DNA from 3 places in the Rhodoferax sp. GW822-FHT02D07 genome. Region 3 is predicted to be linked to each of the others. Evidence: predicted binding sites of a transcription regulator. Region 3 holds the regulator's gene; each other region holds the start of a gene.

Region 1 (10,571 bases), on a different contig from region 3:
GCGGGCTGCTCGTCCTGCAGCAAGGTGCTCATCCAGCTTTGGGCGCGCGTGTCACCGGCCAGCAGAAAGGCTTCCAGCGTGGCGTTGACCGTGCTGCGCTGCAGGCGCACGGCGCGGCGTTGGCCGCGCTTCTTGTCGGCGTAGCGCACCACGTCGGAGGCGTCGAGCTGCAGCAGGGCTTCGATCTCCTGCAGCAGTTCGTCCGGCGCGGGCTGCTGGTCGGCCGCGCGGAACAGCACGCCGCTGCGGCCGTGGCCGTCCACCGCATTGCCAAAGGGAACGCAGCTGGCGTAAGCAAAGCGCGCCATCAGGGCCTGCAGCTGGCCGCGCGCGGCCAGCACGCGGTCTTCGGGCAGCCAGGCAATGGCCAGTAGCGTCCAGGGCATGTCGGCCTTGAGCACCTTGACGGCGGTGTGTTTGAACTCGGGTTGCTTGGAATCGGGACAGTAGACAGGCGTGGTCAGCGCGTTCACACCGGCCAGGCGGGCGCCCGTGGCGCTGACGCCGCTGAGGAATTCCTCGCCCCAGTGCATGGCCATGAAGACCTGGCTGAGTCCCAGTTCGTTGGCGGCCTGCACAGGCACCAGGATGGAGCCGCGCTTGCTGGTGACGTGCACCAGGTCGTTGTCCTTGAGCAGACGGCGCTCCATGTCCTGCGGGTGCATCTGGATCGCGGGTTCACGCACATGGCCGAAGAGGCGGCCCAGCGTGCCGGTGCGGCTCATGCCGTGCCACTGGTCGCGCAGGCGGCCGGTGGTGAGCGAGAACGGGTAGCGCGCTTCGCGCGGCTCGGCCACGCCTTTGTACTGCACATTGGCAAAGCGCGCGCGGCCGTCCGCCGTGGGGAAGATGCCGTCTTCGTAGAGGCGCACCTTGCCGGTGCTGGCACCTTGGGGCAGCGGCCATTGCTGGGGCTGGGCCTCCAGCATGAGGTAGCTCATGCCGGTGATGTCGAGGTCGCGGCCACGGGTGGATTCGCGGTGTTCGTTCCACACCGATTCGGCCGTGGGGTAGGGGAACAGCGTGGGCTGCGCGGGCGTGCGGCCCAGGGCGCGCTCCAGCCTTTGGGCAATGTCCACTGCAATCGCCCAGTCGTGGCGCGGCGCTGTGTCGGGTGCGCCGGGTGCGGGCACGGCGGCGCGTACACGGCTGATGCGGCGCTCGCTGTTGGTGACCGTGCCTTCCTTCTCGCCCCAGGTGGTGGCTGGCAGCAGCAGGTCGGCGTAGGCGCAGGTGGCGGTGGTGGCAAAGGCTTCCTGCACCACTACGAACTCGGCGCGCTCCAGCGCGCGGCGCACGGTGGCCTGGTCGGGCATGCTTTGCGCGGGGTTGGTGCAGGCAATCCACAGCGCCCGGATCTCGCCATCGGCAGCGGCCTGGAACATCTCCACGGCGGTCTTGCCAGGTGTTTCAGGCACGCTGGGCACGCCCCATAGTGCCGCCACTTCGGCGCGGTGCGCGGGGTTGGCCAGGTCGCGGTGGGCGGAGAGCAGATTGGCCAGGCCGCCCACTTCGCGCCCGCCCATGGCATTGGGCTGGCCCGTGAGCGAGAAGGGGCCGGCGCCGGGCATGCCGATCTGGCCCGTGGCCAGGTGCAGGTTGATGAGGGCGGTGTTCTTGGCGGTGCCGGCGCTGGACTGGTTCAGGCCCTGGCAGTACAGACTCAGCGTGGCCGGGCTTTGCGCGAACAGGCGTGCGGCTTCCAGCAGGTCTTCCTTGCGGATGCCGCAGGTCTGGGCCACCACTTCGGGCGTGTAATCGCGTACCGTGGCCTTGAGGTCTTCAAAGCCCGTGGTGTGCTCGGCGATGAAGGCCGGGTTGGTCCAGCCTTCCCACAGCATGAGGTGCAGCATGCCGTTGAAGAGCATCACATCGGTGCCGGGCTGGATCTGCAGGAACAGGTCGGCCAGCTCCACCGTGTCGGTGCGGCGCACATCGGCCACCATGATCTTCAGGCCGGGGTTCTTGCGCTTGGCGTCTTCGATGCGGCGGAACAGGATGGGGTGGGCGAAGGCGGTGTTGGAGCCGACGATGAAGATCGTCTGTGCGTGGTTCACATCGTCGTAACAGGCGGGCGGGGCGTCGGCGCCCAGTGTCTTCTTGTAGCCGGCCACGGCGCTGCTCATGCACAGGCGCGAGTTGGTGTCGATGTTGTTGGTGCCAATGAGGCCTTTGGCCAGCTTGTTGAAGACGTAGTAGTCCTCGGTGAGCAACTGGCCGCTGACGTAGAAGCCCACGGCGTCGGGGCCATGGTCACGGATGATGCGGGCGAACTGGTCGGTGGCCAGGGTCAGCGCGCTGTCCCAGGACACGGCCTGGGGCATGGCGCCGCGTTGCAGGCGTTGCAGTGGTTGCAGCAGGCGGGTTTGCAGGGTGACGGCGGCAGTGGCCGTGTGGTGCAGCGTGGAACCCTTGGAGCACAGGCGTCCGAAGTTGGCCGGGTGGTCCGGGTCACCGCGCACGCCGGTGATCTGCGCACCCTGTGACTCAATGATGACGCCGCAGCCCACACCGCAGTAGGGGCAGGTGGAACGTGTTTCCTTCAACATGCAGCGACTCTCCGGAAAGTAGCTATGGGTCAGGCAGTGGCCTTGCGGCGAGCGGGGCCGGCAATGGGGCGCACCAGGTCGGTGGCGTGGCTCTGCAGTTCGGCGGTCTTGAGGAAGACCTGGTCGCCATCGAGCCTGACCTCGAACTTGGGCGTGCAGCCCTCGTCAGGCGCGGCGGCCTGGCCGTCGCACATGCCGATGGTCCAGTTGTGCAACGGGCAGGCCACGCTGGTGCCGAAGACGATGCCTTGGGAGAGCGGGCCGCCCTTGTGGGGGCAGCGGTCCAGCAGGGCAAATATTTCGTTCTCGGTGTTGCGGAACACGGCCACATCCAACCCCTGCGCGCGCTCCACACGGCGCGAGCCCAGCACGGGGATGTCATCGATCTTGCAGATGAGGGTCCATTCGGTCATTTTGTTCTTCCTGATGCTATGGTTTTGCTAGCTTCTTGCGCAATATCTACGGGGGGCTAGGGGCTACTTCTTTATGAATCACGCCTTGAGGGCGGAATACAGGCCGGTCACACGGTCCATGATGGAGAGCAGGTTTTCGCTGCTCACGAACACATCGGCCATGGGCCTGGGGCGTTGCGTGCCTTCCTGCAACTGCTTGAGCGCCATGTCGAAGAACACCCACTGCGCATCGGCGAGCTTGAGCGCGTCCTGGATGGGCGACGTGGCCTCGGGTGCATTGCGCAACACCTCCATGGCGGCCGTGAATTCGCTGCGCGCCTTGCCGATCTCCGCTGCGGCGACGCTGGCGTCCACCGGCAGCGTCGCGGCCAGGTAGAACTTGGCCATGCGCTGGGTCAGCATGCGCTGGCGCCCGGCGATGTTCACCAGTTTGCCCAGTGGTTTGGCCAGGGCGGCTTCGTACTGCTGGGTGCCCTGTTGGGCCAGGCCCAGTACCTTGGCGTCCAGCTGCAGCAGGGAAGCCGCCGTCTCACGCGCGGGCGCCTTGCCGACCAGCGCCACCTTGTAGTCGGCCCAGACGGTTTCCAGCTTGCCATAGGTGGCCTGCAGATCGGGCGTGGGCGCAAAGCCCTTGAGTTCGGCGAGTTGGCGATCGAACAGGCCCATGGACTTGTCCAGCACCATCTGCGCGCTGGGCTTCTCCACATTGAGCAGCAGGGCCAGCCAGGCCTTGCCCATGCGCTGGCTCAGCATGCGCTGGCGTCCGGCCTTGTTGATGGCGTCGCTCAGGTCAGCCACCTGGGCCTGCGCGGGCAGGGCCAGACCCAGCGCTCCGGCGCCGGCCAGGGTGATGAGGGTTCTGCGTTGCATGGCGCGGCCCTCAGGCGTTGACGGGGGTGAACTGGCGGGTGTCGACCTGTGCGTTCTGGAAGTCGAACCAGGGATCGGGCTCACCATCCAGCGCGAACAGCAGTTCCTCGTTCAGGGCCTTGCGGCCTTCGGCATCGTCCAGGATGCGCTTCTTCACGTAGTCCAAGCCCACGCGGCTCACGTAATGCACAGTGCGCTCTAGGTACCAGCCTTCCTTGCGGTAGAGCTGCATGAAGGCGCCGGTGTACTCCAGCACTTCTTCAGCCGTCTTGAGCTTGACGAAGAAGTGCGCCACCTCGGTCTTGATGCCGCCGTTGCCGGCGATGTAGATCTCCCAGCCGCTGTCCACGCCGATGATGCCCACGTCCTTGATGCCGGCTTCGGCGCAGTTGCGCGGGCAGCCCGAGACGGCGTACTTGACCTTGTGCGGTGCATACATGCGCCAGTGGGCGCGCTCCAGGTCCTTGCCCATCTGGGTGCTGTCCTGCGTACCCATGCGGCACCATTCGCTGCCCACGCAGGTTTTCACCGTGCGCAGGGCCTTGGCGTAGGCGTGGCCGCTGGGCATGCCGATGTCCTTCCAGACGCCCACCAGGTCTTCCTTCTTCACGCCCAGCAGGTCGATACGCTGGCCGCCGGTGACCTTGACGGTGGGGATCTTGTACTTGTCCACCGCGTCGGCAATGCGGCGCAGCTCGTCGGCCGAGGTCTCGCCGCCCCACATGCGCGGGATGACGGAGTAGGTGCCGTCCTTCTGGATGTTGGCGTGGCTGCGCTCGTTGATGAAGCGGCTTTGCGGATCGTCCTTGGCCTCCTTGGGCCAGCTGGAGATCAGGTAGTAGTTCAGCGCGGGGCGGCAGCTGGAGCAGCCGTTGGGCGTCTTCCAGCCCATGGCCTGCTGCACCTCGGCAATGGTGAGGTACTTGTTGGCGAAGATGGCATCGCGCACTTCCTGGTGGCTGTGCTCGGTGCAGCTGCACATGGCCTTTTTCTTGGGCGTGGCAGAGTAGTCGCCACCGGCCGTGAACATGATGATCTGTTCCACCAGCCCGGTGCAAGAGCCGCACGACGCGCTGGCCTTGGTGTGCTTCTTCACCTCGTCCAGCGTGAACAGACCCTTGTCGCGGATGGCCTTGCAGATGGTGCCCTTGCTCACGCCGTTGCAGCCGCAGACCTCGTCGCTGTCGGCCATGGCTGCGGCCTTGTTCTGGCCCTGGTGGCCCACATCGCCGATGTTGGAGCCGGCTTCGCCAAACATCAGCTTGTCGCGAATGTCGGCCACGCTGCGGCCTTCGCGCAGCAGCTTGAAGTACCAGCTGCCGTCCACGGTGTCGCCGTACATGCAGGCGCCAATCAGCTTGTCGTTCTGGATCACCAGTTTCTTGTAGACGCCGCCATAGGGGTCGCTCATCACGATTTCTTCGGTGCCTTCGCCGCCCGTGAAGTTGCCGGCGGAGAACAGGTCGATACCCGTGACCTTGAGCTTGGTGGAGGTGAGAGACCCCTGGTAGCGGCCGATACCGTACATGGCCAGGTGGTTGGCGGCCACCTTGGCCTGCTCAAACAGCGGCGCCACCAGACCGTAGGCAATGCCACGGTGGGCTGCGCACTCGCCCACGCTGTAGATGCGCGCGTCGGTCACGGTCTGCATGGTGTCGGTCACCACAATGCCGCGGTCCACATGCAGGCGCATGCTGGCGGCCAGCTCGGTGTTGGGCCGAATGCCCACGGCCATCACAACCAGGTCGGCCGGCACCTCGCTGCCGTCTTTGAACTTGATGGCCTTCACGCGGCCATCGTCACCACCCACCAGTTCCTGCGTCTGCGCGCCCATGAGGAAGTTCAGGCCGCGCTCTTCCAGCGACTTTTGCAGCAGGCCACCGGCCACGGTGTCGAGCTGGCGCTCCATCAGTGTGGGCATCACGTGCACCACGCTCACGCTCATGCCGCGCAGCATCAGGCCGTTGGCCGCCTCCAGGCCCAGCAGGCCGCCGCCAATGACCACGGCGTGCTTGTACTTGGTGGCCGCATCGATCATGGCGTTGGTGTCGGCAATGTCGCGGTAGGCGATCACGCCGTCCAGGTCCTTGCCCGGAACGGGCAGGATGAAGGGGTTGGAGCCAGTGCACAGCAAGAGGCGGTCGTACTCGGCCTCGGTGCCGTCGGCGGCGCGCACGATGCGCTTGACGCGGTCCACTTCGACGACCTTCTTGCCGGCGTGCAGGGTGATGTTGTTCTCGGCGTACCACTCGAAGGAGTTCAGCACGATCTCGTCCAGCGTCTGCTCGCCGGCCAGCACGGGCGAGAGCAGGATGCGGTTGTAGTTGGGGTGGGGCTCGGCGCCAAAGACGGTGATGTCGTACAGGTCGGGGGCGACCTTGAGCAGTTCCTCGATGGTGCGCACACCGGCCATGCCGTTGCCAATCATTACCAGTTTCGATTTTTTCATAGTCGCCACTCCAAAGAACGAGACGGATAGGGATGTGGCAAGGCCACATGCCAGAAATAAGGGGGTAGAGGAGATCCGCGCCTCATGCGAAGGCGCACCAGCAAGCACTGGCGTTGGACAAGCTGCAACTGCGCGACGTCGTTGTGCGCAGAACTGGTCAGCTTGTCATCTCGTTTGGGCGCGTCGTTGCGTCCGATCGAACTTATGCAAAAGCTGTGCCATATGATTGGCCCCCAAACGGATGGGGTAGAACAGGGCCGGGCTGGTGTACAAATTGCCTCCAGCGGTGCCGGGTTTGCAGCCCGCACGTCCCCGGTTTTCCCTCGCTACGACTGAATTTTTATGACTTCCGCCCTGTTGTGCCGTACCCGCCAGATGAGTGCGCCCACGCTGGTTGCCGACCTGCAGGCCGCCGGCATCGCGGTGTGTGCCACGGTGGACGATTGCAGCAAGTTGGTGCAGGCCGTGGTGCTGCATGCACCAGATGTGGTGCTCTGCGATGTGCCCCTGCCCACGGCTGCGTGGTTCCAGGCCTGGCGCATGGTGGAGCAGACCGTACCCCGCCCGCTGCTGGTGTTCACCCACGACACGGACGCCACCCATATCCAGGAGGCGACCGACTGCGGTGTGCACGTCTACGTGGTGCACGGCTATGGCGCCAATCGCCTGCGCCCGCTCATCCATCTGGCACAGGCGCGCTTCCAGAAGGCGGAGCGGCAACGCCAGGCCTATGACGACATGGCCACCCGCTTCGAGGAGCGCAAGGTGGTGGACCGCGCCAAGGGCATCCTCATGCGGGCGCAAAGTCTGTCGGACGACGACGCCTTCCGTACCCTGCGCTCGGCCGCCATGAGCAGCAACCAGCGCATGGGCCAGCTCTCGCAGCACATCATCCAGTCCGCCCACTTTGCCGAGGCGGTCAACCGCTCGGGCCAGTTGCGCATGCTCTCGCAACGCCTGGTCAAGCTGCACCTGCTGCAGTCCATGGGCGTGCAGGCCACGCAGCACGCCACGCTGCTGCAGGCGTCGGTGCAGTGGGTGGATGGCAACTTTGCCCTGCTGCGCAAAAACCTGTCACAGCCCACCTATGGCGACCTGCTGGAACAGGTGGCCCTGACCTGGGAGCAGCTCAAGGCGGTTCTGGCCAGCGGCCAGACCGATGCCGTGGAGCAGCAGGCCGAGGCCCTGCTGCGCGGCGCCGAGCGGCTGACGGCCAACCTGGAAAGTGCGGGCACGGCGGCGCCCCTGCATGTGCTCAACCTGGCAGGGCGCCAGCGCATGCTGTCGCAGCGCTTCAGCAAGTACGCGCTGCTGGCCCTGGCGGGCGAGGGCGCGGTGGTGGAGCTGGCCTGGGCCAGCATGGGCGCTGCCCAGCGCGAATTCGAGCAGGCACTCACTTACCTCAACGGCATCCCGCTGAGCACGCCCGACATCCATGGCGCCCTGGGCGCCGCCGGCGTGGCTTGGCTGGAGATGGTGGCGGCCGCGCAGGAGGCGCAGCGCCTCGGCGGCGCAGCGCGCAGCGCCCGCCTGCAGGCGCTGGCCAGCGGCAGCGAAACCCTGCTGGACCTGTTTGAACAGCTCTCCACCCACTACGAGCACAGCATGCACATGCTGTTGGGGCAGGACGCCGGCAAGGGCTGATTTGCACGGCATTGGTGCAATTTGATGCGCACGGGCACCGAAATTGCTTATCTTGGTGCATGGCTTTTGACATCGACATCGGTTTTGCCTCGCAGGCGGGGCGCAAGCCGCACAACGAAGACTTTTGTGCCGCCATGCTGCCCGCACCGGGGCAGGAGGACCACGGCTCCATCGTCGCCATTGCCGACGGCGTAAGCACCGGCGGCATGGGGCGCGAGGCCGCGCAAACCACCGCCACCAGCCTGGTGCGCGACTATTTTGGCACCCCCGCCATCTGGGACACTACGGTGGCGCTGGATCGCATCATTGCGGCGCAAAACGCCTGGCTGTGCGGCATCAACCGGCGCCGCCAGCCGGCCATGGGCCTGACCACGCTGACCGCGCTGGTGCTGCGCGGCCAGTCCTACACCCTGGCCCATGTGGGCGACACGCGCGCTTATCTGCTGCGCGAGGGCCGGGCCACCCAGCTCACGCAGGACCATGTGGTGGCGCACCCCGACTTCAAGCACCAGCTGCTGCGTTCTGTGGGCGCGGAGGACCACCTGGTGGTGGACTACCTGCAGGGCGACCTGCAGGTGGGCGATGTGTTCATCCTGCTCAGCGACGGCGTGCATGGCGCGCTCACGCCAGGCCGCGTGGCGGAACATGCAGCCGCGGCCGACGTGCAGCAGGCCGCGCAGGCCCTGGTGGCCCAGGCGCTGGCCCGTGGCAGCCGTGACAACGTCTCGGCCATCGTCGTGCGCGTTCAAGGCCTGCAGGAGGCCACGCTGGCCGATGCCCGGCGCCAGGCGCAGAGCCTGCCCATTCCGCCCCGCCTCAAGGTGGGCGAGGTGCTGGATGGCTTCACGGTGACGGCCCCCGTGGCGGACAACGGCATCAATGTGCTCTACCAGGTGCGCGACCCCGCCACGCAGGCGCTCTACGCGCTCAAGACGCTCAACACCGCACGCGCCCACGACCAGGAGGAGCGCGCCATGCTGGCGCACGAGGCCTGGCTGGCCGGCCACATGCAGAGTGCGCATGCGGCCGACCAGTTGGTGGCGGTGCACGCCACGCTGCCCACGGGCCGCGAGCGCTCGGCCTTTTATGTGCTCTACGACTGGCATGCGGGCGAGACGCTGCAGCAACTGCTGGACCGCCAGACCCGCGTGCCGCCCACTGCGGCGCTGGGCCACGCCATGCAGGCATTGCGTGCGCTGGGCCGCCTGCACCGCCAGGGCGTGGTGCACCGCGACATCAAGCCCGCCAACCTGCACCTGGGGGAGGACGGCATCTTGCGTGTGCTGGACCTGGGCGTGGCGCTGAGCGGGCGCGAGCCCGAAGCGATGCGCGCGCTGCACGCGGGCACGTCCAGCTATGTGAACCCCGAGCAATGGGGCTTTCGTACCAAGGCGGGCAATGGCAAGGGCGAAGCGGAGGAGGGCGAGGCCCAGCTGCCCAATGCGCAGAGCGACCTGTTTGCGCTGGGCGTGACGCTCTACCAGCTGCTCACCGGCAAGCTGCCCTATGGCGATGTGCTGCCTTACCAGGTGGGCCGCTACTACCGCGACCCCACGCCGCCCAGCCGCCACAACCCCGAGGTGCCGATCTGGCTGGACCATGTGCTGCAAAAGGCCGTGGCGCGCGACCAGCGCCAGCGTTTTGAGACGGCCGAGGAGTTCCTGCTCGCGCTGGAGCGCGGCGCCTCGCGCCCGCTGCAGGCGCCCCAAGGCACGCCGCTGCTGCAGCGCGATCCCAGCTTTGTGTGGAAGCTCGCCACCGCTTTTCTGGGGCTGGTCAACCTGCTGCTGGTCTATTGGTTGCTGTTCTTGCCAAAATAGGGTTCTAGCCCCCGTGGATAGTGCGCGGGAAGCTCCTGATTTAGTAGCATTGGAGCGCTGCTGGCAAAGCATTGTTAATGGGGCGTTGTGGAGAGAAACCCACACCGCCATCTTTTTTTTCAAACTGTCACGGAAGGCCCGTGCAGGCTTGCTACGATGGTCCCATCACTGCGAAGGAAGGGCCCATGAGAAAAGTTCGGCAGCCTGTGAAACCCGCAACCCCCCAGATGCCTGCACGACAGCCGCGTCTGACCTCGTTCCAGCGCGAGCTGCAGCGGCACATGCAGTGCAGCGCGCAGAATGCGGCCTGGTTCGACGTGCTGCTCAGCCGCGAAAGCCCTTCCAAACTAGACCACTGAGCCTGCGTACGCTGCTTGCGTGCGCGGCTTGACCACCGCGCCCATGCCGCTCTCGCTTGCCTCTGCCTGTTCCAGCGAACTGCTGATTCGCAAAAGCCGTTTCATCGGCTGCGTACAACCCGTCGCGGATCGCCAGGCGGCCCAGGCCATCGTGGCGCAGCTGCGCGCGCAACACCCCGGTGCGGCCCATGTGTGCTGGGCCCTGCTGGCGGGTGGGCAGTCGGCCGCAGTGGACGATGGCGAACCCGGCGGCACCGCTGGCCGGCCCATGCTCGACGTGCTGCGCCACCAGGACCTGGAGGGCGTGCTGGCCACCGTGGTGCGCTATTACGGCGGCGTGAAGCTGGGCGCGGGCGGCTTGGTGCGCGCCTACACCGACAGCGTGGCCCAGGCCCTGCTGGGCGCGCAGAAGGTACCCATCGTGCGGCTGGTGTCGCTGCGCTGTGTGCTGCCTTATGCGCTGGAGG
Region 2 (10,571 bases), on a different contig from region 3:
ACCGGTGCTCTTGGCGCCCGCACCAAACACGCGCTCCACGCCCAGGTAGATGTTCTCGAAACAGGTGAGCCAGGGCAGCAGCGAGTGGTTCTGGAACACCACGGCGCGCTCGGGGCCAGGGCCTGCGATCTCGCGGTTGGCGCAGATCAGCGAGCCCTCTGTGGGCGTGGTGAGGCCGGCGATCAGGTTGAGCAGCGTGGACTTGCCGCAGCCGCTGTGGCCAATGAGTGCCACGAATTCGCCCTTGGCCACAGTGAGGTTCACGTCGCGCAGCGCGGGGAACAGGCCCTTCTTGGTCTTGAAGGTCTGGGCCACGCCCTGGATTTCGATGTACTTGGACGTGCTCATGACTTCACCTCTTCGAATGTGAAAGCGGTTGCGAGTTTGATCAAGGCCATCTCCAGCAGCAGGCCCACGATGCCGATCACGAAGATCGCGATGATGATGTTCTTGACGTTGAGGTTGTTCCACTCGTCCCACACCCAGAAGCCGATGCCCACACCACCGGTCAGCATCTCAGCTGCCACGATCACCAGCCACGCAGTACCGACTGCCAGGCGCACGCCGGTCAGCATGTAGGGCAGCACGGAGGGGAAGAGGATCTTGGTCACGATCTTCCATTCGGAGAGGTTGAGCACGCGGGCCACGTTCATGTAGTCCTGCGGCACGCGCTGCACGCCCACTGCGGTGTTGATGACCATGGGCCAGATCGAGCAGATGAAGATGGTCCAGATGGCGGCCGGGTTGGCGCCTTTGAACACCAATAGGCCGATGGGCAACCAGGCCAGCGGCGACACGGGGCGCAGCAGGCTGATGAGCGGGTTGAACATGCGGCTGAGGAATTCAAAGCGGCCAATCATGAAACCCAGCGGGATGCCCACCACCGCCGCCAGACCGAAGCCCAGACCCACGCGCTGCAGCGAGTTCAGCACGTTCCAGCCCACGCCCTGGTCGTTGGGGCCCTTGCGGTAGAAGGGGTCGCTGAACAGCGTCACAGCCTGCTTCCAAGTCTCCAGCGGGCCGGGGATGCTGGCACCGGTGCCATAGCTCACCAGCGCCCAGATGCCGATCAGCAGCGCAATGCCACACAGCGGTGGTACCACCTGCAGCAGCAGGCCGCGCCAGTCAAAGCCCGGCACGCTGGCCACCGAGATGGCCTTGCTTGTCACAGGTTTTTTGGCTGCAGCCCTTGTAGAGTCTGCGCTGGCAGCTTCGGTTTTGATAGCGGTCCCCTCGACCGCAGCGGCGAGGGGAGTGTGGAAAACGGCGCTCACCATGGTGACCTCCTAGTGGGTGGGGCGGGAACTCAGGCCTTGACCTTGAAGCTGTCGGCGTACTTCTTGGGATCCTTGCCGTCCCAGACCACGCCGTCCATGAACTTGCTGCTGCGCATGTCGCTCTTGGGCAGCGGCGTCTTGCTGGCTGTGGCGGCCTGCTTGTAGATGTCGATCTGGTTGATCTGCTTGGCCACCGCCAGGTAGTCGGGATGGTCTTTCAGGATGCCCCAGCGCTTGTGCTGCGTGAGGAACCACATGCCGTCAGACAGGTAGGGGAAGTTCACCGCACCGTCGTTGTAGAACTTCATGAAGTTGGGGTCGTCCCAGGTCTTGCCCAGGCCGTTCTGGTAGCGGCCCAGAATGCGCTGGTTGATGGCATCCACACTGGTATTCACATAGGCCTTGTCGGCAATGGTTTCGGCCATCTTGTTTTTGTTGGAAAGGCCCGCGTCGATCCAGCGGCCCGCTTCCAGAATCGCGGCGGTAACGGCACGCGCCGTGTTGGGGTACTTCTTGACGAAATCGCCCGTGGTGCCCAGCACTTTTTCGGGGTGGTCCTTCCAGATGTCTTGTGTCGTCGTGGCTGTGATGCCAATGCCATCGATGATGGCGCGGTGGTTCCAGGGTTCGCCCACGCAGTAGCCGTCCATATTGCCCACGCGCATGTTGGCCACCATCTGCGGCGGGGGCACGGTGATGACCTTGGCGTCTGTCATGGGGTTGATGCCGTTGGCCGCCAGCCAGTAGTACAGCCACATGGCGTGGGTGCCGGTGGGGAAGGTCTGTGCAAAGGTGTATTCGCGCTTCTCGCTGGCCATCAGCTTGGCCAGGCCCGCACCGTCCACCGCGCCTTTGTCGGCCAGCTTCTTGGACAGGGTGATGGCCTGGCCGTTGTTGTTCAGCGTGGCCAGCACGGCCATGTCTTTCTTGGGGCCGCCCACGCCCAGGTGCACGCCGTACACCAGGCCGTAGAGCACGTGGGCGAAGTCCAGCTCGCCGTTGACCAGCTTGTCGCGCACGCCAGCCCAGCTGGCTTCCTTGCTGGGGATGATCTTCACGCCGTACTTCTCATCGATGCCCAGCACCGAGGCCATCACCACGCTGGCGCAGTCAGTCAGCGGGATGAAGCCAATCTTGACTTCCTTCTTTTCAGGAGCGTCCGAGCCGGCGGCGTACACCGCGGCGCGCAGCGCGGGGTTGATGCCCACCGCGCCCACGGCGGCGGTTTGCAGGACAGCGCGGCGGCTGAGTTTGGCTTTCAAAAGGTCTGTCATGGCACAAGCTCCAGAAGTGAAAAACACAAAGCGAAAAACAAAAAAGGCGTCCGCACTGGGTTCACCGCGCTGTGCGCATGGGAACCCGTGGGGACGCCTTTGTCCTGTTGCCCAGAACCATCACCCGCCGTTGGATGGGGGTCTGTGCATGACCGTTGCCGGTCTCGCAGTGCTCAATGCAATGACTGTGCCAACCCGTTTTGCCCGGGGTTTGCTATGAATTCGGGAGCTGTTTGCGCATATTGCATGGGGGTTACAGCCATTTTTTCATGCAAGGTGCATGGGTGCACTGAATTTGTGCGTTGCACCAAATGCGGTGCGCGGGGCTGCGGATGCACGCTTGCGGGAGCGCGTGCACCGCGGCGGCGCTCAGCCCAGCAGGTCTGCCACGTCCAGCATGCGTTGGGCCACTTCCACGATCTTGAGGTTCTTGTCCATGGCGGTCTTGCGCAGTTTGGCGTAGGCGGCTTCTTCGCTGAGCTGCTGGCGCTGCATGAGCAGGGCCTTGGCGCGGTCTATGGTCTTGCGGTCCTGCAGCGCGGTGGAGAGTTCGTGCAGCTCGTTGCGGGCGTTGGCCAGTTCCTGGCGCAGGGCCTGGTCCTGCTGGAAGCGGGCCATGGCCACATCCAGGATAGGGCGGATGCGTTCGGTCTGCAGCCCCGCCACGATGTAGGCTGACACCCCGGCCGCTACGGCTGCGCGTGCGCTCCCGGTGTCGCTGTCGTTGGTGAACATGACGATGGGGCGGCGCTCGTCACGCGTGGCCATCACCACATGTTCCAGCGCATCGCGTGCGTCGCTTTCGGCGTCCACGATGATGAGATCGGGCTGGAGCTGGGCCAAGCGCTCGGTCAGGTACACGTCGGCCGGCAGGGACGCGACCAGGTTGAACCCGCTTTCCAGCAGTCCGATGCGCAGGCTGCGCGAACGTTCGGCCTGGCTCAGGGCGTGCGTATCCTGCGGGTCATCGACCTGCAGGTCTGAATTGATCACAACGATGCGTAGCGGCTCGGTCATACGCCCATCATGGCACGCAAAATTTGCGCCAGTGCGTCGTTCAGTATGCTGTTTGGCGCCAGTAGTGGTAGCGCCACACCGTGGAGAAACCGGCACGGCGGTACAGGCCCACGGCGGGGTTGTCTTCTTCCACCTGCAAATACATTTCGGTCAGTCCGCGCTGCAGCGCTTCCTGCGCCAGGCAGGCCATAAGGTCTGCCGCCAGCCCTTTGCCGCGCGCCGGAGGCACGGTGCGCAGGCCGTGCAGGCTGGCCCAGCCCTGGCTGTAGACAGCAGTGCTCGCACATACTGGCGCACCGTTCTGCACGACGCAGGCATACACCGTGTGCTGGCCCCGGCTCAGGGCTTGCTGGCGGTGTTGTCCATCTACGGGGTCAAAGCCGGGCGCTACATAGACAGAAGCCCACTCGGGTGTAGCCGTGGCAGACCAGCGCGCCGTGGGCTGGGCGCACAGGGCGGCCACATCGGCGCTTCGGGCCAGTTGCACCAGCGTGGGCTGGGACGGAGCAAAGCCCTGGCGCCGCAGGGCGTCAAAGAGTGGTGCCAGCGCAGGCAGGTCGGGCAGGCGGTAGACGGCCGGCAACTGCTGCTCTGCATACAGTGCAGCCACGCGATCCAGGTCTTTCACCCGCAGGCTGTGGTGGCGCAAGGGTACGGCGCTGGTCGCGCGGCCTATGGTGGAGCGGTCCATGGCGATCAGCCAGCCGTCGATTTCGACTTGCGCCAGCGGGGCTACCGCATCGCGCGTGTTGCGCTCCAGGCGGGCAATGGCATCGTCGGTGAGGGGTGGGAGCATGGGGCCATTGTGCATGGCGTACCCGTGCCCACAGGCCCATCCCCTACACTCGGCGGCCTGGAAGGAATCAAGCATGCTGGTGTTGGGAATCGAGTCGTCCTGTGATGAAACAGGGGTGGCCATGGTGCAGTCGCAAGGCAGCGCCGTGCCCACGCTGCTGGCCCACGCCCTGCACAGCCAGATCGAGATGCACCAGGCCTATGGCGGTGTGGTGCCAGAGCTGGCCAGCCGCGACCACATCCGCCGCGTGTTGCCGTTGACAGAACAGGTTCTCAACGACAGTGGCCGCAGCCTGCAGGACGTGGACGTGGTGGCCTACACCCGTGGCCCCGGTCTGGCCGGTGCGTTGCTGGTGGGCGCGGGCGTGGCCTGTGCCTTGGGTGCAGCCCTGGGCAAGCCCGTGCTCGGTGTGCACCACCTGGAGGGTCATTTGCTATCGCCCTTCCTGAGTGTGGACCCGCCCGAATTTCCCTTTGTGGCGCTGCTCGTGTCCGGTGGTCACACGCAGCTTATGCGCGTGGACGGCGTGGGCCGCTATGAACTGTTGGGTGAGACGATTGACGATGCGGCGGGCGAGGCCTTTGACAAGTCCGCCAAGCTCATGGGCCTGGCCTATCCGGGCGGGCCGTTGCTGTCCAAGCTGGCGGAGGAGGGCAGTCCCACGGCCTACCAGCTGCCGCGGCCGCTGCTGCACAGCGGCAACCTGGACTTTTCATTCGCCGGCCTGAAGACTGCCGTGCTGGTGCAAAGCCAGCGCATGGTGGCGGCTGCGGGCGTGAGCACTTTTGAGGCTTTGCCGCGTCAGCAGCAGGCAGACCTGGCGGCGTCCACGCAGGCGGCGATTGTCGAAGTGCTGCTGAAGAAATCAATGGCGGCTATCAAGCAAACCGGCCTGAAGCGCCTGGTGGTGGCGGGTGGCGTGGGTGCCAATCGCAAGCTGCGCGAGCTGCTCAACGCCGAATGCGCTAAGCGGGGCGTGCGCGTGCACTACCCCGAGCTGCATCTGTGCACCGATAACGGCGCCATGATTGCCATGGCTGCGGCCATGCGGCTGCAAAGCGGCCTGCAGCAAGCCAGCGCGCACTACGCCTTTGACGTGAAGCCGCGCTGGCCCCTGCACCAGCTCTGAGTTCACCGCGCCTTACAGGATGGTCAGCTCGGTGGCGGTATTCACCGGCACCTTCTTGGCCAGCTTGAGCGTGAGCACGCCGTTTTCCAGCTTGGCCTCGCTCAGGGCGGTGTCGATGTCCTGCGGGAATTCGTAGGCGGCACGGTAGCGGCGCGCTGCGTCTTCCTTGGTTTGCAGGCGCACCACGGCGCCGTCGATGGAGATGCTGAGCTGTTCCTTGGTAATGCCGGGCATGTCCAGCGTCAGGGTGAAAGCGGTTTCATCCTGGGTGTAGGCGGCGCCGTTCTGGCGGGCCGAGAAGAGGGCGTCCTGCAGGAAACGGTCGACCGAACGGCCGCCGTGTGCGTACACCGGACGGCGCACAGAGGACTGGAACACGGAAGGTGCAGAGGCAAAAAACATGGTGTGGACTCCTAGTACACTGCGCGGCTCTCACAGCGAGCGCCGCATGTTTCCAAGCTGAGCGCTTTCCCTCGCAATTCAAGAGAAAAATCCCATGTTTATTCTTTCCCGCCAGGTATTGAAATTGGGCGCCAAGGCGCTATCTGCTGCAGCTTTTGGCGCAGCCCTGTCCCTGTCGTCGGCCTTTGCCCAGACGGTGGCCCCCATCAAGGTCGCCGTCATCGAAGGCTTCAGTGGCGCCAACGCCAGTGGTGGTGAAGCTGCCTTCCGCAACTTCGTCTGGGCCGTGGAGCGCGTCAACGCGCGCGGCGGCATCAAACTGCCCGCCAGCGCCGGTGGCAACACGCCGCTGCAGCTGGAGCGCTTTGACAGCAAGGGCCAGGCCGAAGAGGCGCTGTCGGCGCTGCGTTCCGCCATTGACGGTGGGGCCCGGGTCATCATGCAGGGCAATTCCTCTGCCGTGGCCGCAGCGCTGATCGACGCGATCAACAAGCACAACGAGCGCGACCCCGCCCGCCGTGTGCTGTTCTTGAACTACGCCGCGGTGCTGCCCGAGTTGACCAACGAGAAGTGCAGCTTCTGGCACTTCCGCTTCGATGCCCATTCCGACATGCGCATGGCCGCGCTCATGGATGTGCTCAAGGACGACAAGGCGCTCAAGAGCGTCTACATCATTGGACAGGACTACAGCTTCGGCCAAGCCGTGGCGCGCGAGGCCAAGCGCCAGCTCGGCGTGCTGCGCCCCGATGTGCAGGTGGTGGGTGATGAGCTGCATCCCCTGGGTCGCGTGAAGGACTTTCTGCCCTATGCCACCAAGATCAAGGCCAGTGGCGCAGGCGCCGTCATCACCGGCAACTTCGGCAACGACCTGAGCCTGCTCATCAAGGCGGCCAAGGACGTGGGCTTTGACGGCAAGTTCTACACCTTCTACGGCAATGCCCTGGGCGCCCCCGCCGCGATTGGCGATGCCGGCCTGGGCAAGGTGGTGGCGGTGGCCGACTGGCTGCCCAATGTGCAGACCGCAGCCAGCGAAGCCTTCTACAAATCCTTCCGCGTGCGCTATCCCAAGCCCGAGGACGACTATGTGCACATGCGCATGCAGCTGCTCGTCGAGTCCCTGGCCCAGTCGCTGGAAGCCGCCGGCAAGCAGGGCGGTGTGGCCGCCGGCGGTGCGGTCGATGTGGTGGCCCTGGCCAACCAGATGGAAAAGTCCAGCCTGACCTTAAGTGGTCAGACCGGCACCATGCGCGCGCAGGACCACCAGTTCCAGCAACCGCTGGTGGTGGGCATGATGGAACGCCAGGGCACGCCCGGCGTGAAGTTCGATGTGGAAGGCTCGGGTTACGGATTCCGCGTGGTGAAAACTGTGTCGGCCGCCGCTGCGGAGCAGCCCACCAGCTGCAAGATGGTGCGCCCCTGAGACTCTCGGGGTATAATCGAACGGCTTTGCATTCCGCAAGGCGCACGCCAGGCGCAGTTCCAGCCCCTGGCGCAAGTTGTACAAACCGGGACGGCGCCTCTGGTGCAGTCCCAAAATCACAGGAAATACCATGATTGCATCCAGCATCAAAGCCGCTGTTGTCAAAGACAACGCCCGTCAAGCCGGTGACACTGGCAGCCCCGAAGTCCAAGTGGCTCTGCTGACCGCCCGTATCAACGAGCTGACCCCCCACTTCAAGACCCACGCCAAGGACCACCACGGTCGCCGCGGCCTGCTGCGCATGGTGAGCCGTCGCCGCAAGCTGCTGGACTACCTCAAGTCCAAGGACGCTGACCGCTACGTCGCCCTGATCGCCAAGCTGGGTCTGCGCAAGTAAGCGATTCAACGAATGAGAAGCGCCTGAGTTAGGTCACTAGCTCAGGCGTTTTTTACTTCGGAGACGACAAAAACAGAGCGAAGCTGTGTCATTCCAAAGCAATTCCGGGTTTCTCGGAGTTCTTCTGGAATGGCATCGTGGACTGTGATGTTGGCTCCGGGCTCGGGTGGAATGGCCTGCATTCCCCGCATAGAAACCGAAACGCACAGGAGATAACCATGAGCATTTTCAACAAAGTCACCAAGACCTTCCAATGGGGCCAACACACGGTCACCATGGAAACCGGCGAAGTCGCACGTCAATCCACTGGCGCTGTGCTGCTGGACATGGACGGCACCGTGGTGCTGGCCACCGTAGTCGGCAAGACCGAAGGCAAGCCCGGCCAGGACTTCTTCCCCCTGACCGTGGACTATCTGGAAAAGTCCTACGCCGCCGGCAAGATCCCCGGTTCCTTCTTCAAGCGTGAAGGCCGTCCCAGCGAGTTTGAGACGCTGACCAGCCGCCTGATCGACCGTCCCATCCGCCCCCTGTTCCCTGAAGGCTTCTTCAACGAGGTGCACGTGGTCGTGCACACCGTGTCGCTGAACCCCGAAGTGGACGCCGACATCGCGGCCATGATTGCGGTGAGCGCGGCCCTGTCGATCTCCGGCATTCCTTTCAACGGCCCCATCGGTGCCGCCCGCGTAGGCTACATCAATGGCGAGTACGTGCTCAACCCCGGCCAGACCCAGCGCAAGGATTCCATCATGGACCTCGTGGTGGCCGGTACCGAAGCTGCTGTGCTGATGGTTGAATCCGAAGCCCAGCAACTGTCCGAAGAAATCATGTTGGGCGCCGTGGTGTACGGCCACCAGCAAGGTGCGATCGCCATCAATGCCATCCATGAGCTGGTGCGCGACGCTGGCAAGCCCGTGTGGGACTGGAAGCCCGCCGCCAAGGACGAAGCCTTGGTGGCCAAGGTTGGCGCTCTGGCCCAATCCAAGCTGGAAGCTGCATACCAAATCCGCAACAAGCAAGCCCGTACCCAAGCCTGCCGCGCTGCCTATGCCGACGTGATGGCCGGCCTGAAGGCCGACGGCACAGCGTTTGACAGCGTGGCGGTTGAAGGCCTGCTGTTCGAGATCGAAGCCAAGATCGTGCGCAGCCAGATCCTGGCTGGTGAGCCCCGTATCGACGGCCGCGACACCCGCACCGTGCGCGCCATCGAAATCCGCAACAGCGTGCTGCCCCGCACCCACGGTTCCGCCCTGTTCACCCGCGGCGAAACCCAGGCCCTGGTGATTGCCACCCTGGGCACCGAGCGTGACGCCCAGCGCATCGACGCACTCTCGGGCGAGTTCGAAGAGCGCTTCATGCTGCACTACAACATGCCTCCCTTCGCCACCGGCGAAACCGGCCGCGTGGGCACACCCAAGCGCCGCGAAATCGGCCACGGCCGTCTGGCCAAGCGCGCCCTGGTGGCCGTGCTGCCGACCAAGGAAGAGTTCCCCTACTCGATCCGTGTGGTGTCTGAAATCACCGAATCCAACGGATCTTCTTCCATGGCTTCCGTTTGCGGCGGCTGCCTGTCCATGATGGACGCTGGCGTACCCCTGAAGGCGCACGTGGCGGGTATCGCCATGGGCCTGATCAAGGAAGACAACCGCTTCGCCGTGCTGACCGACATCCTGGGTGACGAAGATCACCTGGGCGACATGGACTTCAAGGTGGCCGGTACCACCAACGGCATTACCGCTCTGCAGATGGACATCAAGATCCAGGGCATTACCAAGGAAATCATGCAAGTTGCCCTGGCGCAGGCCAAGGAAGCCCGCATGCACATCCTCGGTGAGATGCAAAAGGCCATGGGCGAAGCCAAGACCGAAGTGTCCAGCTTCGCGCCCAAGCTCTACACCATGAAGATCAACCCCGAGAAGATCCGTGACGTGATCGGCAAGGGCGGCGCCGTGATCCGTGCGCTGACCGAAGAAACCGGCACCCAGATCAACATCGAGGAAGACGGCACCATCACCATCGCCGCTACCGACGGCGCCAAGGCCGACGAAGCCAAGAAGCGCATCGAGCAGATCACGGCCGAAGTCGAAATCGGCAAGGTCTACGAAGGCCCGATCACCAAGATCCTGGACTTCGGTGCCCTGGTCAACCTGCTGCCCGGCAAGGACGGCCTGCTGCACATCAGCCAGATCGCTCACGAGCGAGTCGAGAAGGTCACGGACTACCTGTCCGAAGGCCAGATCGTCAAGGTCAAGGTGCTGGAAACCGACGAAAAGGGCCGCATCAAGCTGTCCATGAAGGCGCTGCTGGACCGTCCCGCCCAGAACGGCGAACAGGCCTAAGTTACGTTGCTATTGATTCTGTAGCTGCTCGCGCAATATGCGCGGGGGCTACAGCCTGATTTGGCTATGAAAGCGGTAGAGATTTCTTCCTTCGGTGCGCCGGACATGTTGCGTCTGGTGGACTGCGCTGCGCCGGTTGCCGGGGCGGGGGATGTGCTCATCCGTGTGGCTGCCAGTGGCATCAACCGGCCCGATGTGCTGCAGCGTGCTGGGTACTACCCGGCGCCAGCAGGTGCTTCGACGCTGCCAGGACTGGAAGTGGCCGGCACCATCGTGAGTGGTGATGCGGCTGCCATGCAGGCGGCAGGTTTTCAGCCCGGGGATCGTGTCTGTGCCCTGGTGGCGGGTGGTGGCTATGCCGAGCTTTGCGTGGCACCGGTAGGGCAATGCCTGCCGGTACCTGCGGGTTGGAGCGATGTGGAGGCTGCAAGCCTGCCAGAGACGCTATTCACCGTGTGGAGCAATGTGTTCGACCGGGGCCGTCTGCAGGCGGGGGAAACCTTGCTGGTGCAGGGCGGAGCCA
Region 3 (10,571 bases):
CTGTAGTTCTTCTTCCAGTGGCTGGCCAGCTGGTTGAAGAAGTCCACGCCCTCGTCCGTCTGCGCGAGTTCGCGCGCGCCAAAGCGGGCGCCCTCTCCTTCACCGGCCACACCGCCGATGCCGATGCGTTCGCCATAGGGCGGGTTCAGCACCATCACGCCGCCGCCCTCAATCGGGGGCATGCGCTGTAGCGCGTCGCCGCCGCGGAACTCAATCACATCGGCCACACCGGCGCGCTGCGCATTGCGCTGGGCAAAGTCCACCATGCGGTGGGACACATCGCTGCCGTAGATCAGCGCGGTCTGGCCCGGCTCGGGCTTGACCACGTTGGCCGCGGCCTCGGCCTTCATGTCCGCCCACTCCTGCGAACGGAAGGGCCGGTATTTCTCGAACGCAAAGCGGCGCAGCGAGCCGGCCGCGATGTTGCAGGCAATCTGCGCGGCTTCAATGGCCACGGTGCCGCTGCCGCAGCAGGGGTCATACAGCGGCATCAGGTCGTCGTCGCCCGAGGCCCAGCCGCTGGCGGCAATCATGGCCGCGGCCAATGTCTCTTTCAGCGGCGCGTCGCCCTTGTCCTCGCGCCAACCGCGCTTGAACAGCGGCTCGCCCGAGGTGTCGATGTACAGCGAGCAGGCGTCGGTGGTCAGGTGGGCGTAAATGCGTACATCGGGCCACTGGGTATTCACGTCAGGGCGCACGCCATTGGCCACTTCGCGGAAGCGGTCGCAGACGGCGTCTTTCACCTTGAGCGCAGCAAAGTTCAGCGAGGTCAGCGGGCTGTGCTGCGCGGTCACCTCGATCTTGATGCTCTCTTTGGGCGTGAACCACTGCTCCCACGGCACCTGCATGCCGGCGCGGTACAGGTCCTGCTCACTGCGATACTCGGTGTACGACACCAGCACCAGCACGCGCTGGGCCAGGCGGCTGTACAGGTTGAGCAACATGGCGTGCGCAAACGAGGTGCGCACGGCCACGCCACCGCGCTGCTTGGTCACGCAACCGGGGGGCAGGCCGGTGATCTGCAAAATCTCCGGCGCCAGGTACTCCTCCACGCCGGCGGCGCAGGGGAGAAAAAGGGTCAATTGGTTCATAGCGCTTTGCGGAGTGAGGCGGGGGCGATTTTCAGGCCCTCGCGGTATTTGGCCACGGTGCGCCGCGCGCACTCGATGCCTTGCTCCTTGAGCATGTCGGAAATCTGGTTATCGCTCAAGGGCTTTTTGCTGCTCTCTGAGGCGATGAACTGCTTGATGAGCGCACGCACCGCGGTGCTGGAGGCGTTGCCCCCGCTCTCGGTGCCCAGGCCGGAGCCAAAGAAGTACTTGAGCTCAAAGGTGCCAAACGGCGTGGCCATGTACTTGGCCGTGGTCACGCGGCTAATGGTGGACTCGTGCAAGCCCAGCTCGTCGGCAATCTCGCGCAGCACCAGCGGGCGCATGGCGAGTTCGCCGTGGGTGAAAAAGTTCTTTTGTCGCTCCACAATGGCCGTGCTCACGCGCAGGATGGTGTCAAAGCGCTGCTGGATGTTCTTGATGAACCAGCGCGCCTCCTGCAGGCGCTGCTGCAGCGCGGCATGGCCGCCGGCATCCTTGCCGCCGCGGTGGTTGCGCAGCACATTGGCGTAGATATCGTGCACCTTGAGGCGCGGCATCACGTCGGGATTGAGCTGAACACGGAACTTCGGAATGCCGCCGGCCTTGCCAATGGACACCACCAGCACATCGGGCACGATGATGTTGCGTTCCACATCCACAAAGCGGCGGCCGGGCTTGGGCTCAAGCCGCGCAATCAGCGCAATCGCCTCACGCACAAACGCATCGCTGCCCACGCCCATCTGCACCAGGCGCTTGATGTCGCGCCGCGCCAGCAGGTCCATGGGCTGGCGGCAGATGGCCAGCGCCACCTGCAACACTTCCAGCCGGTCGTGCTCACCATCGTCTTCGGCCAGGGTCAGCAGAGCTTGCAGCTGCAGGCGCAGGCATTCGCCCAGGTCGCGCGCGCCCACGCCGACGGGCTCCAGGCTGTGCAACAGGCCCAGCGCCACGGTGAAGTGGTGCACCAGATCCTGCAGCTGCTCTTCATCTCCAGGGCTCAGACTACGCGCCAAGTCTTCCAGCGGGTCCTCCAGGTAGCCGTCTTCATTGAGCGACTCGATCAGGAAGCGCAGCGCCGCTGCATCGGTGGCATTCAAGCGCAGGCTCAGGGCCTGGCGGTGCAGAAAGACCTGCAGCGATTCAGAGGAACGCGCCAGCTCGGTGGCGTCCTTCTCTTCGTCATCGCCCAGGTTGTTGGCCTTGGCTTTGGCATCCACGCCCCATTCGCCGTCGTCAGGCGTCATTTCGGTGGTGCCGTCGCCCTCCCAGTTGGGCTCCTCGCTGCTGCTCAGTGGCGTGGCATCTTCATCATTGGAGGTGCCAGCCCCTGTGGATGTTGCATAGTCAGCTACAGAATTAGGAGCATATTCGGCGTCACCGGCTTCGGACAGGCGATCGCCCTCGCTCACCACAGCGTCCGCAGCGTTCAACCCAAAGTCTTCACGCTCGGCCCGGTCCTCGGTCAGCTCCAGAAACGGGTTTTCGTCCAGCATCTGCTCCACCTCCTGGCTCAGCTCCAGCGTGGAGAGCTGCAGCAGACGGATGGACTGCTGCAACTGGGGCGTGAGCGCCAGGTGTTGGGAGACGCGTAATGACAGCCCTTGCTTCATCACATCTTGAAGTGTTCGCCGAGATAGACGCGGCGCACATCGGCGTTGTTCACGATCTCGGAGGGGGTGCCCTGCGCCAGCACATGGCCGTCGCTGATGATGTAGGCGTGGTCGCAAATGCCCAGGGTCTCGCGCACGTTGTGGTCGGTGATGAGCACCCCAATGCCACGGCCCTTCAGGAAGTTGATGATGCGCTGGATCTCGATCACCGCGATCGGGTCAATACCGGCAAAGGGTTCGTCCAACAGGATGAAGCGCGGGTTGGTGGCCAGTGCGCGCGCAATCTCCACACGGCGACGCTCCCCGCCCGACAGCGCCAGGGAGGGTGACTCGCGCAGATGCTCCACGCGCAGCTCCTGCAGCAAGGCGGTCAGGCGCTTTTCAATTTCGGCAGAACTAAGCGGGTTGCCGCCGGCATCCCGCTGCAACTCCAGCACGGCGCGCACGTTGTCTTCCACATTCAGTTTGCGGAATATGGACGCCTCCTGGGGCAGGTAGCCCAGCCCCAGGCGCGCACGGCGGTGGATGGGCATGTGCTCGATGGACTGACCATCGATGGTGATGTCACCCGCGCTGGCGCGCAGCAGGCCCACGATCATGTAGAACGAGGTGGTCTTGCCCGCCCCATTGGGGCCCAGCAGGCCCACCACCTCGCCGGTGCGCACGGCCAGGGACACGTCCTTGACCACCTGGCGCTTGCCGTAGGACTTCTGCAAATGCCGGGCTTCCAGCCGCCCGGTGCTGGTGTCCGGGGCTTCCTGGGCGGGCGCGCTCACTGGGCGGCCTTCTCAAGTTGCGGCGTGGCGCGCAGGGTGGGTGATGTCTGGGGGGCAGCGGGGGTCTGGGCCTCCGGTTTGGGTGTCAGCATGGCGCGCACCCGGCCGGCCGGAGCGCTCGCGCTGCGGGGCGTGCCGTCCACGGTGAATTTGTCGCTCAGGTTTTCGTAGAGGATGCTGGCGCCACTGACCTCGTCGGCCAGCAGGGCACCGCGCAGGCGGCGCAGTTGAGCCTTCTTGAGGAAGCGCACGGTATCGGCCCGGCCATCGTATTCAATGGTTTCTCCGTCGCCTTCGATGTATTCATCGACCCCGTCACGTTTCTGGCGGAAAAAGGCCGGCGTTGCTGTCGAGCCGGTCACCAGACCGTACTGGTACCCGTCCGGGTCCTGGCGCACCTCCAGCTGGGCACCACGGATGATGATGCTGCCTTTGGTCAGGACCACATTGCCGGTGAACACGCTGACCTGCTTGAGGTCGTCGTAACGCAGGGCATCGGCCTCCACATTCATGGGTTTGTTGCGGTCGGCCTTCTCGGCCAAGGCGTGGCCCGCCACACCGGCGAATGCCAGCCCCAGAAACAGCGACAGAGTGGTTTTTTTCATAAAGGCACGAAACTTGCTGAAAAGCGCTTCGGCCATTGTACCGAGCGCTGGCACGTTTCATGCCTTGGCGAGCTCAGCCGTCGGCGTTAATTTTGCTTGTCAACGCCTGCAGCACCTCCGCCGCACGGTCGTTCTCCACCTGGCAGGTACCCGCATTGGCATGGCCGCCGCCGCCGTACTGCAGCATCAGCTCACCAATATTGGTCTTGGAGGAGCGGTTGGTGATGGACTTGCCGGTAGCAAACACGGTGTTCTGCTTTTGCAGGCCCCAGAGCACGTGGATGGAAATATTGGTTTGGGGGAATAGTGCATAGACCATGAAGCGGTTGACCGCAAAGATGGTGTCCTCGTTGCGCAGATCCAGTACCAGCAGGTTGCCGTGCACGGTGGAGCAGCGCAGCAGCTGCTCCTTGGCTTTTTCTGCATGCTCAAAGTACAGATCCACCCGTTCCACCACATCAGGCAGCTTCAGGATTTCGTCGATGCCGTGGTTGCGGCAGTACTGGATGAGATCCATCATCAGCTGGTAGTTGCTGACGCGGAATTCGCGAAAGCGGCCCAGGCCGGTGCGCGAGTCCATCAGGTAGTTGAGCAACACCCAGCCCGTGGGGTTCATGATTTCGTCGTGGCTGAAACGGGCGGAATCCCCTTTGTCCACGGCCTCCATCATGTCGTGGAAGCGCGCCGGGAAGCGGCTGGCGCCGCCGTAGTGGTCAAACACCACACGTGCGGCCGAATCGGCATCGGGCAGGATGATGTGGTTGGGGCGCTCGCCCGTGTTGCGCACGGTTTCTGACTCGTGGTGGTCAAAGGCCAGATGCACGCCGGGCACGTACGGCAGGTTGGTGGTGATATCTCGGTCGGACACCTCCACCTTGCCGTCCTGCATGTCCTTGGGGTGGACGAACTTGATGTCGTCGATCAGGTTCAGCTCGTTGAGCAGGACGGCACACACCAGTCCATCGAAATCGCTGCGGGTAACAAGCCGGTATTTCTGGTGCGCCATGGAAACGGTCTCCCCAAAGTTTGGAACAAGTGCCAAACCATTCTAGAGCCGTTCCCCACAGCGCGGCGGCCTCGCCACCGCAAAAGTCCGGCTCAGCGTCCGGCGCGAACGTCCGCCACCAGCGACTCCACCACCTGCAATGCGCGAGGCATATTGCCAGCCAGGGAGCCGTCGGTGTAATAGCGGCCGGCAATGCCCAGCGCGGGCACACCTTCCACCTTGTAGGCGTTCTGCAGCTGCACGGACTTGGTGACCTTGGTCACCACGGTGAAGGAGTTGTACTGCTCTACGAACTTGGCCTTGTCCACGCCCTGCTGGCCAATCCATTCCAGGATAGCTTCGCCAGTGCTGAGGTTTTTCTTCTCCTGGTGGATGGCGGCAAACACCTTGCCATGCAGCTTCTCGACCAGACCCATGGCTTCCAGCGTGAAATAGAGGCGCTGCTGGGGCGCAAAGCTGTCCTGAAAAGCCACTGGCACGCGGCGGAAGGCCACGTCCTTGGGCAGCTTGGGAATCCAGGCTTGCAGCGTGGGTTCGAAGGCGTTGCAGTGCGGGCAGCTGTACCAGAAGAACTCCACCACCTCAATCTTGCCGGCACCAGCCTCCACAGGCGCACGCGGATCGACCACCAGGTAGTCCGTGCCAGCCTTGGGCTTGGCCGCCTGGGCCTGGGCTGTGGCGCCCCACAGGGTAGTGGAAGCCAGGGCTGCGCCGGTGCCCAGCTGGGCGAATTCGCGTCGTTTCATGTGCATCTCTTCGGTAAGGGGACTGGTTACGGAATGGGTGGGAGAAGCGCCCTGCAGGAAAGTTCCTGGTACGGCCGCTTAGCGCTGCACGCGCACCAGCGCGGTTTCCAGGCCGGACTTGTCCAGTTTCTCCTTGGCCTTGTCGGCCTCGTCCTTCTTCTCGAAGGGGCCCACACGCACGCGGAACACCGGGCGGCCAGACTGCTCGCGCTCGGAAATCTTGGTTTCTATACCACTCAGGGACAACTTGGCACGGTGGGCCTCTGCGTCTTCGGCCTTCTGGAAGGCCCCCACCTGCACAAAGTAGACAAAGACGTCGGCCTCGTTTGCAGCACCGGTCTTGGCCTTGGCCAGATCACCCAGCGGGTCAGCCGACACGGCGGGCTTGAGCTCGCCCTTGGCCTCGGCCTTGGCTGCCTTGGGATCGGCTTTTGCGTCCGGTTTTGCTTCTGCCTTGGCATCAGCCTTCGCATCTGGCTTGCCCTTGGGAGCCGATGCGGCAGAGGCCGGCGTAGTCGCCGGAGGCACGGCGGGCGCCGGGTTCTTGCCATAAAGCATGGCGTTGGGGTCCCAGTTCTTGTTTTTCTGGGCTTCGGCGGCGTCCTGGTCGGCGCTGCGGCTCTGGCTCTTGTTCATGAAGGGCACCGGCACCTTGGTGACGTACACCGCTACCGCCAGGGCGGCGCCCAGGCCGACCACCACACCCACGATGAACCCTACGATGGTTCCGCCACGCTCGTACTTCATGCGTCTATCTCTCGGTTGACTCTGTTGACCCGGTGGGGCCGCTTACATCTTCTGCGGAGCACTGACGCCCAGCACAGCCAGGCCATTGTGCAACACGCGGGCCGTGGCAGCCACGAGCGCCAGGCGGGCCAGCTTGACGGCCTCATCGTCCACCAGGATGCGCTCGGCGTCGTAGTAGCTGTGATAGCTGGCCGCGAGCTCGCGCAGGTAGAAAGTCACATCGTGCGGGGCTTCGCCCTCGGCGGCCGCACTCAGCATCTCGGGGTACTTGGCCAGCAGCAGCATCAGGGCCTGGGCCTGCGGGCTGTCCAGCGCGGACAGGTCCACACTCTTGAGGCTCGCCACATCGCCGCCCCAACCGGCCAGCACCGAGCAGATGCGCGCATGTGCGTACTGCACGTAGTAGACCGGGTTGTCGTTGTTCTTGGCTACGGCCAAATCCACATCGAAGGTGTACTCGGTATCCGGCTTGCGGCTCAGCAGGAAGAAACGCACGGCGTCCTTGCTCGTCCACTCGATCAGGTCGCGCAAGGTCACATAGCTGCCTGCGCGCTTGCTGATCTTGACCTCTTCACCGCCGCGCACCACGCGCACCATGGTGTGGAGCACGTAGTCGGGGTAGCCCTGGGGAATGCCCACATCGGCGGCCTGCAAGCCGGCGCGCACACGGGCGATGGTGCCGTGGTGGTCCGTGCCCTGGATGTTGACCACCTTGGTGAAGCCACGTTCCCACTTCGCGATGTGATAGGCCACGTCGGGCACAAAGTAGGTGTAGCCACCGTCCTTCTTGCGCATCACGCGGTCCTTGTCGTCGCCATAGTCGGTGCTCTTGAGCCACAGCGCGCCGTCTTGCTCATAGGTCTTGCCATTGGCCACCAGCTTGTTCACCGTGGCGTCCACGCGGCCGCTGGTGTAGAGGCTGGACTCCAGGTAGTACTGGTCGAACTTGAGGTTGAAGGCCTGCAGGTCCTTGTCCTGCTCGTTGCGCAGGTATGCCACGGCGAACTGGCGGATGGACTCGACATCGTCCACATCGCCGCTGGCGGTGAACTCGCGGTCGTCGGCCTTGACGGTAGCCTTGGCCTTGAAGGCTTCGGCAATGTCGGCGATGTAGTCACCGTTGTAGAAGGCCTTGGACGCCGGATCTTCCGGGTCCGTGGGCCAGCAGTCGTCACCCGGCTTGAAGCCCTTGGCGCGCAGCTGGGTGCTCTTGGTCAGCGTCTCGATCTGCACGCCGGCGTCGTTGTAATAGAACTCGCGGTGCACCGCCCAGCCCTGGGTTGCAAACAGGTTGCAGATGGCGTCGCCCAATGCGGCCTGGCGGCCGTGGCCGACGTGCAGCGGACCGGTGGGGTTGGCCGACACGAACTCCACCAGCACGCGCTGGCCCACGGCGGGCTGGAAGCCAAAGCGTTCGCCCTGGCCCAGCACCTCACGCACCACTTCCTGCTTGGCCGCGGGCTTGAGGCGGATGTTGATAAAGCCGGGACCGGCAATCTCGATGTCCTGCACCCACTGGGCATACACCGGAGTGGCGAGCAATGCGGCCTTGAGGGTTTCGGCCAACTGGCGCGGGTTTTGTTTGAGGGGCTTGGCCAGTTGCATGGCGGCCGTGGTGGCGAAATCGCCATGGGCAGCCACCTTGGGCGATTCAAAAGCGGCTTTGTCCCCGGCGCCGGGGGAGAGGGTGTCCAGGCAGGCGGCCAGCGCCTTCAGGAGTTCGTGTTTGACAGTCAGCATCCACCGATTTTACGGGCCCCCCGGGAAAGCCCGGGGGCCGGGGCGTCAACGGCGCTGTCATCTTTTCGTTATAAGCTTCAAACCACTGGGGTTTTTCTGCAACGGCAGCACGCTGCCTTTTTTTGATAGGACGACTGATGAAATCTCTGATCTCCCTCCTGGCTCTGGGTCTGGCACTGGCTGTAGGCGGCGCCCATGCCGCCGAAGAGAAAGCCCCAACCGCACAACAAAACAAGATGAAGACTTGCAATGCCGACGCCAAGGACAAGAAGGGCGACGAGCGCAAGGCCTTCATGAAGGAATGCCTGAGCGCCAAACCTGCCGCCCCCGCTGCCGATGGCGCCACCGGTCAGCAAAACAAGATGAAGACCTGCAACGCCGACGCCAAGGACAAGAAGGGCGACGAGCGCAAGAAGTTCATGAAAGAGTGCCTGAGCGCCAAGTAAGCGCTGCACCTGCCGCCCCTAGCGGGGCGCCTCCCCCGCCCGCCCGGCTCGCCGCGCGGGCTTTTTCATATCTGGCTTATGCCCCGACGCCCAGCACCACGCCGCAAAACACCGCAAACCCCACCCAGTGGTTGAGGCGGAAGGCCTTGAAACAGCCTTCGCGCGAACGGTCGGCAATCAGCGTGCCATGCCAGACCACCTGGACACCGGCTACCGCCGCCCCCAGCCACCAGGCCCAGGGGCGCGCCAAGGCGGGCAGCACCAGCCAGGACCACAGGGCCAGGTAGACCACATAGAAGCCCAGCACCGCCGGCACGTCCCAGCGGCCCAGCGTGATGGCCGAAGTCTTCATGCCGATCTTGAGGTCATCGTCGCGGTCCACCATGGCGTATTCGGTGTCGTAGGCCAGCACCCAGAAGAGGTTGCCTACCAGCAGCGCCCAGGCTTGCCAGGGCACAGCACCCGTAACGGCGGAGAAAGCCATGGGGATGCCGAAGCTGAAGGCCACGCCCAGCACCGCCTGCGGCATGGAGACATGGCGTTTGGCATAGGGGTAGACCAGCGCCACGGCCAGCGCGGCAAACGACCAAGCGATGGTGGCAGCGTTCGTGGTCAGCACCAGGCCAAACGCGGCCAGCGCCAGCACCGCGCCGACCAGCAGTGCCTCGCGCGTGCCGATGCGCCCGCTGGTGACAGGGCGCTGTGCCGTGCGTTTGACGTGGCGGTCAAAGTCTCGGTCGGCCACATCGTTGACGCAGCAGCCCGCGCTGCGCATGAGGATGGTGCCCAGCGTGAACACGGCAATCAGGTGCCAGCCCGGAAAACCGCCCGCCGCCAGCCACAGCGCACTGAGCGTGGGCCACAGCAGCAGCAGCCAGCCCGCAGGGCGGTTCCAGCGGATCAGGTCCAGGTAGAGCGAGAGCTTGGTGGAGAACAGAGACGGCACGGTTTTGCTATGAATATGGGAGCTGCTTGCGCACTATCCACGGGGGATAGCTGCCAATTTGGCTCAAAGATCAGGACAGGCGGGTCACACCGGGCAATTCGCAACCGTAGACCGCATTGCGCAGCGCAGCAATGGCTTCATAGCGCGTAAAACTGCGCCGCCACGCCAGCACCACGCGCCGCGTGGGCGGGGGCAGGCTCTTGCCATCCTGCACCGGCAGGTACTTCACGAAAGGTTCATCGCCCTTGCGCTTTTTGGGCTCCATCGCGTCGCGCGGGACGCTGAGGCGCGGCACCAGCGTGATGCCCATGCCGGCGGCCACCATGTGCTTGATGGTTTCCAGCGAAGAGCCTTCAAAACTCTTGCGGATGCCCTCGGCGTCACTGGAGAAGCGCGCGAACTCGGGGCACACCTCCAACACGTGGTCGCGGAAGCAGTGGCCATTGCCCAACAGCAGCATGGTTTCCTTCTTCAGCTCTTCGGTGGTCACGCTCTCCTGCGCGGCCAGCGCGTGACTGGTGGGCACAGCGGCAAAGAAGGGCTCGTCGTACAGCGGTGCCAGCGCCAACCCCGTGTCGGGGAAAGGCTCGGCCAGGATGGCGCAGTCGATCTCGCCCGTGCGCAGCATTTCCAGCAGCTTCACGGTGAAGTTCTCCTGCAGCACCAGCGGCATCTGGGGCGACTTGGTGATGACCTGGCGCACCAGATCAGGCAGCAGGTAGGGCGCGATGGTGTAGATCACGCCCAGCTTGAGCGGCCCGGCCAGGGGGTCCTTTCCACGCTTGGCGATGTCTTTGATGTTGGCGGCCTGTTCCAGCACACTTTGCGCCTGGCGCACGATCTCTTCGCCCAGGGGCG

What was found. The regulator sigma-54, encoded in region 3, starts transcription at its own class of promoters, with help from an activator protein. The targets are predictions, from matches to a motif close to TGGCANGNAANCTGCTTT.
Region 1: a site for sigma-54 is predicted at 6,485-6,502, ahead of nirB (nitrite reductase large subunit NirB). Genes of this name have one in related genera too.
Region 2: a site for sigma-54 is predicted at 2,727-2,744, ahead of AC1RNN_RS14465 (CmpA/NrtA family ABC transporter substrate-binding protein). Genes of this name have one in related genera too.

The regions. Positions count from the first base shown of each region.
Region 1 covers NZ_JBXAOD010000006.1:90,094-100,664, forward strand. The annotation lists gene AC1RNN_RS14410 (nitrate reductase) at 1-2,549, opposite strand, end outside; gene nirD (nitrite reductase small subunit NirD) at 2,579-2,962, opposite strand; gene AC1RNN_RS14420 (type IV pili methyl-accepting chemotaxis transducer N-terminal domain-containing protein) at 3,041-3,832, opposite strand; gene nirB (nitrite reductase large subunit NirB) at 3,843-6,281, opposite strand; gene AC1RNN_RS14430 (ANTAR domain-containing protein) at 6,624-7,925, shown strand; gene AC1RNN_RS14435 (bifunctional protein-serine/threonine kinase/phosphatase) at 7,985-9,745, shown strand; gene AC1RNN_RS14440 (hypothetical protein) at 9,931-10,104, shown strand; gene AC1RNN_RS14445 (IMPACT family protein) at 10,148-10,571, shown strand, end outside.
Region 2 covers NZ_JBXAOD010000006.1:102,800-113,370, forward strand. The annotation lists gene AC1RNN_RS14455 (ABC transporter ATP-binding protein) at 1-348, opposite strand, end outside; gene ntrB (nitrate ABC transporter permease) at 345-1,277, opposite strand; gene AC1RNN_RS14465 (CmpA/NrtA family ABC transporter substrate-binding protein) at 1,307-2,551, opposite strand; gene AC1RNN_RS14470 (ANTAR domain-containing response regulator) at 2,921-3,568, opposite strand; gene AC1RNN_RS14475 (GNAT family N-acetyltransferase) at 3,609-4,364, opposite strand; gene tsaD (tRNA (adenosine(37)-N6)-threonylcarbamoyltransferase complex transferase subunit TsaD) at 4,438-5,493, shown strand; gene AC1RNN_RS14485 (Hsp20/alpha crystallin family protein) at 5,506-5,895, opposite strand; gene AC1RNN_RS14490 (branched-chain amino acid ABC transporter substrate-binding protein) at 5,990-7,315, shown strand; gene rpsO (30S ribosomal protein S15) at 7,446-7,712, shown strand; gene pnp (polyribonucleotide nucleotidyltransferase) at 7,931-10,048, shown strand; gene AC1RNN_RS14505 (NAD(P)H-quinone oxidoreductase) at 10,115-10,571, shown strand, end outside.
Region 3 covers NZ_JBXAOD010000008.1:149,606-160,176, reverse strand. The annotation lists gene AC1RNN_RS17390 (THUMP domain-containing class I SAM-dependent RNA methyltransferase) at 1-1,091, opposite strand, end outside; gene rpoN (RNA polymerase factor sigma-54) at 1,088-2,701, opposite strand; gene lptB (LPS export ABC transporter ATP-binding protein) at 2,701-3,477, opposite strand; gene lptA (lipopolysaccharide transport periplasmic protein LptA) at 3,474-4,082, opposite strand; gene AC1RNN_RS17370 (exopolyphosphatase) at 4,156-5,088, opposite strand; gene AC1RNN_RS17365 (thiol:disulfide interchange protein DsbA/DsbL) at 5,181-5,834, opposite strand; gene AC1RNN_RS17360 (SPOR domain-containing protein) at 5,913-6,581, opposite strand; gene argS (arginine--tRNA ligase) at 6,624-8,321, opposite strand; gene AC1RNN_RS17350 (PsiF family protein) at 8,459-8,767, shown strand; gene ubiA (4-hydroxybenzoate octaprenyltransferase) at 8,844-9,704, opposite strand; gene AC1RNN_RS17340 (LysR substrate-binding domain-containing protein) at 9,784-10,571, opposite strand, start outside.